Regions from separate parts of the Streptomyces sp. NBC_00663 genome, predicted to be linked through region 2. Evidence: riboswitches for the same ligand, from Rfam matches in the RefSeq annotation. Region 2 holds a riboswitch; the other holds the start of a gene.

Region 1 (4,401 bases), 5.2 Mb from region 2:
TCGCGGCCGGGGTCGGCGGGACGCTGCTGATACGCCGCGCGGCGGCCCGGCAGAAGGCCGGACCGCCGCGGGAGGAACCACGCCAGGAGCTCATCGATCTGTGATCGGTGAGCGATGCCTGATCCCTCGACGATCTTCGTGAGTCGCCGTTCCTTGACAACTCAACAGGGCGTTTGTCAGCCCAGGTCGATCTCCGGGTACAGCGGGAAGCCCGCCACGAGGTCGGTCGCGCGGTGCGAGATCTCGTCGGCGACCTTGGCGTCCAGGACGTGCGCGGCCTTGGACGGCGCGCCCGACTTGGTGGTGCCCGGCTCGGTGGTGGTCAGGACGCGGTCGATGAGGCCGGCGACCTCGTCCATCTCGGCGGTGCCCAGGCCGCGGGTGGTCAGGGCGGGGGTGCCGATGCGGATGCCGGAGGTGTACCAGGCTCCGTTGGGGTCGGCGGGGATGGCGTTGCGGTTGGTGACGATGCCGGAGTCGAGGAGCGCGGCCTCGGCCTGACGGCCGGTGAGGCCGTAGGAGGTGGCGACGTCGATCAGGTTGAGGTGGTTGTCGGTGCCGCCGGTGACCAGGGTCGCGCCGCGGCGCATCAGGCCTTCCGCCAGGGCCCGGGAGTTGTCGACGATGCGCTGGGCGTAGTCCTGGAAGGCGGGCTGCCGTGCCTCCGCCAGGGCCACCGCCTTCGCCGCCATGACGTGCGGCAGCGGGCCGCCGAGGACCATCGGGCAGCCGCGGTCGACCTGGTCCTTGAGGGAGTCGTCGCACAGGACCATGCCGCCGCGCGGGCCGCGCAGCGACTTGTGGGTGGTGGTGGTGACGATCTGCGCGTGCGGGACCGGGTCGAAGTCGCCGGTCAGCACCTTGCCCGCGACGAGGCCGGCGAAGTGGGCCATGTCCACCATCAGGGTCGCCCCGACCTCGTCGGCGATCTCGCGCATGATGCGGAAGTTCACCAGGCGCGGGTAGGCGGAGTAACCGGCGACGATGATGAGCGGCTTGAACTCACGGGCGGAGACGCGCAGCGCCTCGTAGTCGATCAGGCCGGTCGCCGGGTCGGTGCCGTAGGAGCGCTGGTCGAACATCTTGCCGGAGATGTTGGGGCGGAAGCCGTGGGTGAGGTGGCCGCCGGCGTCCAGGGACATGCCGAGCATGCGCTGGTTGCCGAAGGCCTGGCGGAGCTCTGCCCAGTCGGCGTCGGTGAGGTCGTTGACCTGGCGGGCGCCGGTCTTCTCCAGGAAGGGGACCTCGACGCGGTCGGCGAGGACGGACCAGAAGGCGACGAGGTTGGCGTCGATGCCGGAGTGCGGCTGGACGTAGGCGTGGCGGGCGCCGAAGAGTTCCTTGGCGTGCTCGGCGGCCAGGGACTCGACGGTGTCCACGTTGCGACAGCCGGCGTAGAAGCGGCGGCCGATGGTGCCCTCGGCGTACTTGTCGCTGAACCAGTTGCCCATGGCGAGCAGGGTGGCCGGGGAGGCGTAGTTCTCGGAGGCGATCAGCTTGAGCATCTCGCGCTGGTCGTGGACCTCCTGGCCGATGGCGTCGGCGACGCGCGGCTCGACGGCGCGGATCACGTCGAGGGCGGCGCGAAAGGCGGTGGACTCGCTGGAGAGGGGCTGCTGCTCTGACATTCGTCGGCCTCCGGATGGCGTGGCGGGTTGCGGTCACGATTCACGGTTCGGCCCAGGCGCACGGCACTCGGTCATTCCCAGGCCGCTCCCCGATGGTCCGTCCCATCCCAGCGCGCCAGTCACGGCCTGCCGGTCAGCCTACCGGGCGCGCCGGACGACGGAGGTCCCGCGTCCACCATGCGAGCGACGATAGGAAGGGGGTCATCCTCACCCCTGGGAGTGCCCGTGAACGCGACGGAGAGGCTCATCGGCGTGGCCGAGGCCCACAGTGCGCACAACTACCGTCCGCTGCCCGTGGTGGTGGCCACGGCGGACGGGGCGTGGATGACGGATGTGGAGGGGCGGCGGCATCTGGATCTGCTGGCCGGCTATTCGGCGCTCAACTTCGGCCACCGCAACCGGCGTCTCGTCGAGGCGGCGAAGGCTCAGCTGGAGCGGGTGACGCTGACGAGCCGCGCCTTTCATCACGACCGGTTCGCCGCGTTCTGCGCGGAGCTCGCCGAGCTGTGCGGGATGGAGACGGTGCTGCCGATGAACACCGGCGCGGAGGCGGTGGAGACGGCGGTGAAGACCGCACGGAAGTGGGGGTACCGAGTCAAGGGCGTGCCCGCGGAGATGGCGAAGATCGTGGTGGCGGGCAACAACTTCCACGGCCGTACGACCACGCTGATCAGCTTCTCGACCGACCCGGAGGCGCGGGCGGACTTCGGCCCGTACACACCGGGGTTCGAGATCGTGCCGTACGGGGACGCGACGGCGATGCGTGCAGCGGTCACGGAGAACACGGTGGCCGTGCTGCTGGAGCCGATCCAGGGTGAGGCGGGCGTCCTGGTCCCACCGGCCGGCTATCTCCCCGCGGTCCGGGAGCTGACGCGCGAGAGGAACGTGCTGTTCATCGCGGACGAGATCCAGTCGGGGCTGGGCCGCACCGGCCGGACGTTCGCCTGTGAGCACGAGAACGTGGTGCCCGACATGTACGTCCTCGGCAAGGCGCTGGGCGGCGGGGTCGTACCGGTGTCGGCGGTCGTGTCGAGCGCGGAGGTCCTCGGCGTCTTCCGGCCCGGCGACCACGGCTCGACGTTCGGCGGAAACCCCTTGGCCTGCGCGGTCGCGCTGGAGGTGATCGCCATGCTGCGCACCGGCGAGTACCAGGCGCGGGCCGCGGAGCTCGGCGACCATCTGCACCGCGAGCTGAACACCCTGTGCGGCAGCGGCCATGTCACCGCGGTACGCGGCCGTGGTCTCTGGGCGGGCGTCGACATCGCCCCCGCCCACGGCACCGGCCGCGAGGTGTCCGAGAAGCTGATGGACCGAGGCGTGCTGGTGAAGGACACCCACGGCGCGACGATCCGCATCGCTCCACCCCTGGTGATCAGCAAGGAGGACCTGGACTGGGGGCTGGACCAGGTGCGGGCGGTGCTGGGCGCTCGCCCCGGCCCGTGAGGAGCGGGTGCGGGTGGTGGTGTCGGCCTCGGGTCAGAGAGGCTTGCGGCCCCAGGCGATGACCATGAAGTTGGGGATGTAGGTGGTGCCTTGGCTCTTCGTCAGGGTGATGACCTCCTCGATGTCCGCGTCGCTGACCTCGCCGGTGGCCAGCAGGCGGGGGCGCAGTGAGCGCAGGGTGAGGGGGAAGAAGGCGGCGGATCCGCCGGTGAGGACCGGGGCGTGGACCTGTGCGCCGATCTCGGTCAGTCCGGCGTCCGTCAGGGCCTGGGGCAGTCGGCGGCCCGTTCCGGGGTCGACCCCGGCGGCGCCGAAGGCGGCGCGGAGTGCGCGGCCGAGGCGTTCGGCCAACTCCAGGTGCTCGGGCGGGTAGTAGCGGGCAGCGGCCGGGTACATCGGGCCGTCGATGTCGAAGTCCTCGACGACCACCCAGCCGCCGGGGCGGGTCGCCGCGGCCAGGCGTCGCAGTGCCTCGTCGCGGTCGGGCAGGTGTTCCACCACGGCCCGTGCGTGGACGAGGTCGAAGGCGGCGTCGGGGAGGTCGTCCATGAGGAGGTCGTGGGTGCGGATCTCCAGGTTGGACAGACCGCGGTCGTGGGCGAAGCGGGTGTCCAGGTCGGTGGCGAGCACGCGCCCGGCGGCGCCGACCTGCTTGGCCAGCCAGCGCGCGATGCTGGCGGCGCCGCAGCCCGCCTCCAGGCAGTGCCAGCCCTCGGCGACTCCGAGCTCGGTCAGGCGGTGGCGGCTCTGGTCGTCGTAGATCTCCTCCAGCGCCAGTAACCGCCCGTGCTCCCGCTCCCAGGACGGGTCGAAGACGTATCCGCTCTCCATCGTCGCCGTGTCGCCCACCGATCGCCCCTCTTCGTTGGTCGTGGGCCGATCATTCTGTCGCGTCAGAGGATCACATGGGGCAGAAAGCGCGCGTATTCGTCGGTCACCAGTCCGGCCGACTCACGGATGCCGAGGCCCGCCGACTCGTCCTCGACGACCCAGGCGCCCAGGACGACACGATTGCCGTCGAAATCGGGCAGGGGCGCCAACTCCTGGTAGCAGCAGGGCTCTTCGCGCAGGACAGGGAGGGTACCGGTGGTGTCCGGTGCGTGGATGGTGACGCCGGCGCCCTCGCGGCCGAGCAGTGGTTTGGCGACGTAGCCCGCCGTCGTCGCCAGCTCCCTGGGTCCGTCGAGGTAGGCGGGGAGGAGGTTCGGGTGGCCGGGGTAGAGCTCCCAGAGAATGGCCAGAAGTGCCTTGTTGCTGAGGAGCATCTTCCAGGCGGGTTCGATCCACAGGGTGGTGCCGGTGCCGCCGCCGTTGTCGAGGGTGGCGAGGA
Region 2 (4,401 bases):
CGGGCGGCACATCGAGGCGGGTCCGGACGCGGAGACTCCCGGTGCCTGGGTGCATGACGCCCTCGGCCGGCTCTCCCCGGCCGACCAGGAGGTGCTGCGGCTGACGGCGTGGGAGGAACTCGGCATCGAGGAGGTGGCCGTCGTCCTCGGCTGCGGCCGACGCGCCGCGTCGATGCGGCTGCACCGGGCCCGGCGCCGGCTGAGAGCCGAGATCGACCGCATGGGCCCCACGACCGCCGCCGCCTTGAAGGAGAACGGCCATGGCTGACGAACTCGACCTCCTGCGCCGCGCCAACCCGGTGCCCGTCGACGGTCCCCACTTCGGCGACGGCCCCCTCGACCACCACGCCGAGCGGCGGCTCGACCGGCTGCTGCGGCAACGGACCGCCCGCCGTCCCCGGCTGTACTGGGGGCTCGCGGCCACGGGAGTCGTCGCCGCGCTCGTGTCGGCACTCCTGTTCACCGGCCAGACCACCGCGCCGGCGGTCGCCGCACCCCGCCCGCTGCTCGTGCTGGCCGACTCCAGCCCCGTACCGCTGAAAACCCTGGCCGGGCGGGCGCGGTCGGCCGCCGAGGACGGTTCGCCCGCGCTCCGCAAGGGCACGCATGTGCGGACCTGGAGCCTGGGCATGAGCGACGACAAGCCGCCGATCACATATCCGGAGGAGCGCATCGTGCGCTGGAACGCCGACGACAGTCACACGGAGATCGTCGACGACGGCCACGAGCGCACCGAGCAGACGTACCCGCCCAGTTGGAGCGACGCCCCGCCGCAGTCGCCCCCGCCGGCCGACGTCGCCCGTCTGCGCGCCTATCTTCAGGAGGCCGCGTACAGCAAGACCCCGCTGAACACCGGCGAGCTCCTCAACGCCGTCGACTACGTGCTCGACACCTGGCACTTCGGCGCCCGGGAGTCGGCGGCGCTCGTCCAACTGCTGGCGGACACCGACGGGTTGAAGCCCGTCGGACAGGTGACGGACCGGCTGGGGCGGCGCGGGCAGGCGTATGTGTACGAGCAGTCCGGGACCCGCAAGATGCTGATCATGGACCCGGCCACCGGCGCCGTACTCGGCCTGGAGACCACCTTCACCGAGGCGGAGCCCGAGTACGGAGTGAAAGCCGGCGACGTCATGGACTACAGCGCCTGGACGCGCTGACTCACACCCCGAGTTGCCGGGCGGCGGCGTCCACCGTCTGCTCCAGCAGCGTGGCGATCGTCATCGGACCGACGCCGCCCGGCACCGGGGTGATCAGCGAGGCCCGTTCCACCGCGGAGTCGAAGTCGACGTCGCCGATGTTGCCCTCGTTGTACCCGGCGTCGATCACGACCGCGCCCGGCTTGATGTCCTGGCCCTTGACGAGCTTCGGCCGGCCCACGGCGGCGACCACGATGTCCGCCTCCCGGACGGCCGCCGACAGGTCCGCCGTACGCGAGTGGCAGTACGTCACCGTCGCGTCCCGGGCGAGCAGCAGCATGCCGGCCGGCTTGCCGAGGATCGCGCTGCGGCCGACGACCACGGCGCGCTTGCCGGACGGGTCGACGCCGTACTCGTCGAGCAGCCGCATGATCCCGCCGGGCGTGCAGGACACGAAGCCCGGCAGGCCGAAGCTCATCGTCGCGAACGAGGCGAAGGTGACGCCGTCGACGTCCTTCTCGGGCGCGATCGCCTCGAACGCGGCCCGCTCGTCGATGTGCGCGCCCATGGGGTGCTGGAGCAGGATGCCGTGCACGGCGGGGTCGGCGGAGAGGGCCTGGAGCGTGTCCACCAGTTCCTCGGTGGTGGTCGCCGCGGGCAGTTCCACATGCCGGGAGGCGATGCCCGCCTTGCGGCAACGGTTCTGCTTCATACGGACGTACGTCACCGAGGCGGGGTCCGCGCCGACCAGTACGGTCGCGAGACAGGGCGTCGTGCCGGTGCGTTCGGTGAGGTCGGCGGCGCGCTCGGCGCTGTCCTCGACGATGCGCCGGGCGAGCGCGGTGCCGTCCATGAGACGTGCCTGAGACATGATCCACTCCTGGGCTGGTAGTCGGGTTCGCCCAGGCGCACGGCTTCATGTCGTACGGGCCGCTCCCCGGTGGTGCTCCACCTCAGCGCCAGTCACGGCCCGCCCACAGCCTAACCCGGCGCCGTTCACCTTGACCGGCGGCGTCTGCGCAGGCCGTGCGGGGGTGGCGGGAGCGGGCGGGGCCGCGTCCGTCGTAGCACCGACCGCACCAGAGCGGCGGACACCAGCCGGCCTGCCGTCGCTGCCGGCAGTGCGCGCCGGGACCGTACCGGAAACGATCGGCCGAGGCCCGCACGCGCCGAGAAGGTCCAGGTCAACCGGGACGTGATCTGGACCTTCGGCAGACTTCTCCCTACTCGTCCCATGCCTGGAGCATGATCTGTTCGGCGATCTTGCCGTCGCGCAGCGTGATCATGGACTCGGCGAAGACCCGGACCCCGTCCGCGTACTCGCAGGACTCGGTGTACGCGACCTGGTCGCCCTCGACGATGCACCTCTCCAGCTTGTGCGCCTTGATGTCACGGTTGTAGACGTCCTCCAGGAGCTCGCCGATCTCGCCCCGGCCGTGCAGGACCCTCGGATTGCTGGGCTGGGTGTTGCGGTCCACGATGCGCAGCTCCGCGTCGTCCGCGTAGAGCGACAGCAGGTTCGCCGCCTTGTCGCCCTCGATGCCCTGACGCAGTGTCTCCGTGTTGAAAGCGCCCATGATGACCTCCTGTGAGGCCCGCGGCCCGAGGGGGAGGGGCCGCCCGGGTCTCACCTTCGAGGCTCCTCCGCCCCGCCGGTCTCGGCAAGCGCAACGGAGGTACTGCGCCTGACGGGTGAGAGGCGCCCGGCACCCGTGTCCCCGCCCGGCGCGCCGACGTTGCTCACAACATGATCTCCACTCGACGTATCGTCGCCGTCGTCGGCCTCGCCGCCGGTGTCACCGGCCTGGCCGCCCCGATGGCAAGCGCGGCCCCCGCGGACGCCGACGCCGCCCAGCTGAGTCCGATCGCCACGCTCGACTCACTGGCCCTGAGCGACATCCCCGCGGAGCGCAAGGCCGAGATCCCGCGCCCCTCGCAGCAGCTGGACCAGCTCAACCGGCTGAACGACCTGAACCAGCTGACCCAGGTCACCGACCTGGCCGCCCCCGTCACCGGGCTGCTGCCGGGTATCCAGTAGTCGTCTGATCCGCGTACGGACGCGTACGCGTACGTCCATATCAAGGGCCGTCCGGGCAACCGGGCGGCCCTTGACATTGCCCGGGGCCGCACGGAGCATGCGCTTAGTAAGTGAATCTTGGTTCACACAGCGAACATGTCGCGAACAAATTCACGTAGCGAACAAAGAGGTCCGCATCATGCCCATCTCCCGCGAACTCCTCATCGGCGGCAAGGACGTCCCCGCCGCCTCCGGCCGGACGGCCGAGGACCTCAACCCCTACACCGGGGAGGTGTACGCGACCGTCGCGGCGGCGGGACCAGAGGACGTGCGGCGGGCCGTGGACGCGGCCGACGCGGCGTTCGAGGAGTGGGCGGCGCTGGCCCCCTTCGCCCGGCGCGCGATCCTGCTCAAGGCCGCCGACCTGCTGGAGGGCAAGGGCGACCAGGTCGCCGAGCTGATGGCGGGCGAGGCGGGCGGCACCCGGCCGTGGGCGTACTTCAACGTGGCGCTGGCGTCCAACATGCTGCGCGAGGCGGCGGCCGCCGTGACCGCCCCGCGCGGTGAGGTGCTCACCGCCCAGGAGCAGGGCGCCCTCGGCCTCGCGGTGCGCGAACCGGTCGGCGTGGTCGCCGCGTTCGCGCCCTGGAACGCGCCGGTCATCCTCGGTGTACGGGCGGTCGCGGCGCCGCTGGCCGCGGGCAACACGGTCGTCGTCAAGGCGAGCGAGGACGCGCCGCTGGCCTGCGGCCTGTTCGTGGCCGACGTGCTGCGGGAGGCCGGGCTGCCGGACGGCGTCCTCAACGTCATCACCAACGACCGGGCGGACGCCGCCGAGATCGCCGAGGCGCTGATAGCCGACGAGCGGGTGCGGGCCGTGAACTTCACCGGCTCCACCGAGGTGGGCCGCATCATCGGCGAGCACGCGGCGCGCCATCTCAAGCCCGCCGTCCTGGAGTTGGGCGGCAAGAACGCGGTGATCGTGCTTGCCGACGCGGACGTGGACTACGCCGTCGACGCCGTCACCTTCAGCGTGTTCATGAACGCCGGGCAGATCTGCATGTCCGGCGACCGCATCCTCGTCCACGAGTCCCTCGCCGAGGAGTTCACCCGCAAGTTCGCCGCCAAGGCCGCCGCACTCCCCTCCGGCGACCCCTCCGACCCGCACACCGTGGTCGGCCCGCTGGTCGCCGCCTCCGCCGCGCAGCGCGTGGCCCGCCTGGTCGAGGACGCCGTCGCCAAGGGCGC

The links. A riboswitch is a leader RNA that binds a small molecule or an ion and turns the genes downstream of it on or off. The one in region 2 is predicted to bind ZMP and ZTP.
Region 1: linked by a shared signal. The riboswitch ahead of OG866_RS16810 (glycine hydroxymethyltransferase) and the one ahead of OG866_RS40425 (bifunctional 5,10-methylenetetrahydrofolate dehydrogenase/5,10-methenyltetrahydrofolate cyclohydrolase) in region 2 are both predicted to bind ZMP and ZTP.

The regions. Positions count from the first base shown of each region.
Region 1 covers NZ_CP109027.1:3,724,038-3,728,438, forward strand. The annotation lists gene OG866_RS16805 (hypothetical protein) at 1-104, shown strand, start outside; gene OG866_RS16810 (glycine hydroxymethyltransferase) at 177-1,628, opposite strand; ZMP/ZTP riboswitch at 1,672-1,761, opposite strand; gene rocD (ornithine--oxo-acid transaminase) at 1,806-3,071, shown strand; gene OG866_RS16820 (methyltransferase domain-containing protein) at 3,105-3,920, opposite strand; gene OG866_RS16825 (glutathionylspermidine synthase family protein) at 3,965-4,401, opposite strand, start outside.
Region 2 covers NZ_CP109027.1:8,881,169-8,885,569, forward strand. The annotation lists gene OG866_RS40415 (RNA polymerase sigma factor) at 1-268, shown strand, start outside; gene OG866_RS40420 (CU044_5270 family protein) at 261-1,157, shown strand; gene OG866_RS40425 (bifunctional 5,10-methylenetetrahydrofolate dehydrogenase/5,10-methenyltetrahydrofolate cyclohydrolase) at 1,159-2,007, opposite strand; ZMP/ZTP riboswitch at 2,030-2,113, opposite strand; gene OG866_RS40430 (nuclear transport factor 2 family protein) at 2,360-2,713, opposite strand; gene OG866_RS40435 (hypothetical protein) at 2,884-3,174, shown strand; gene OG866_RS40440 (aldehyde dehydrogenase family protein) at 3,353-4,401, shown strand, end outside.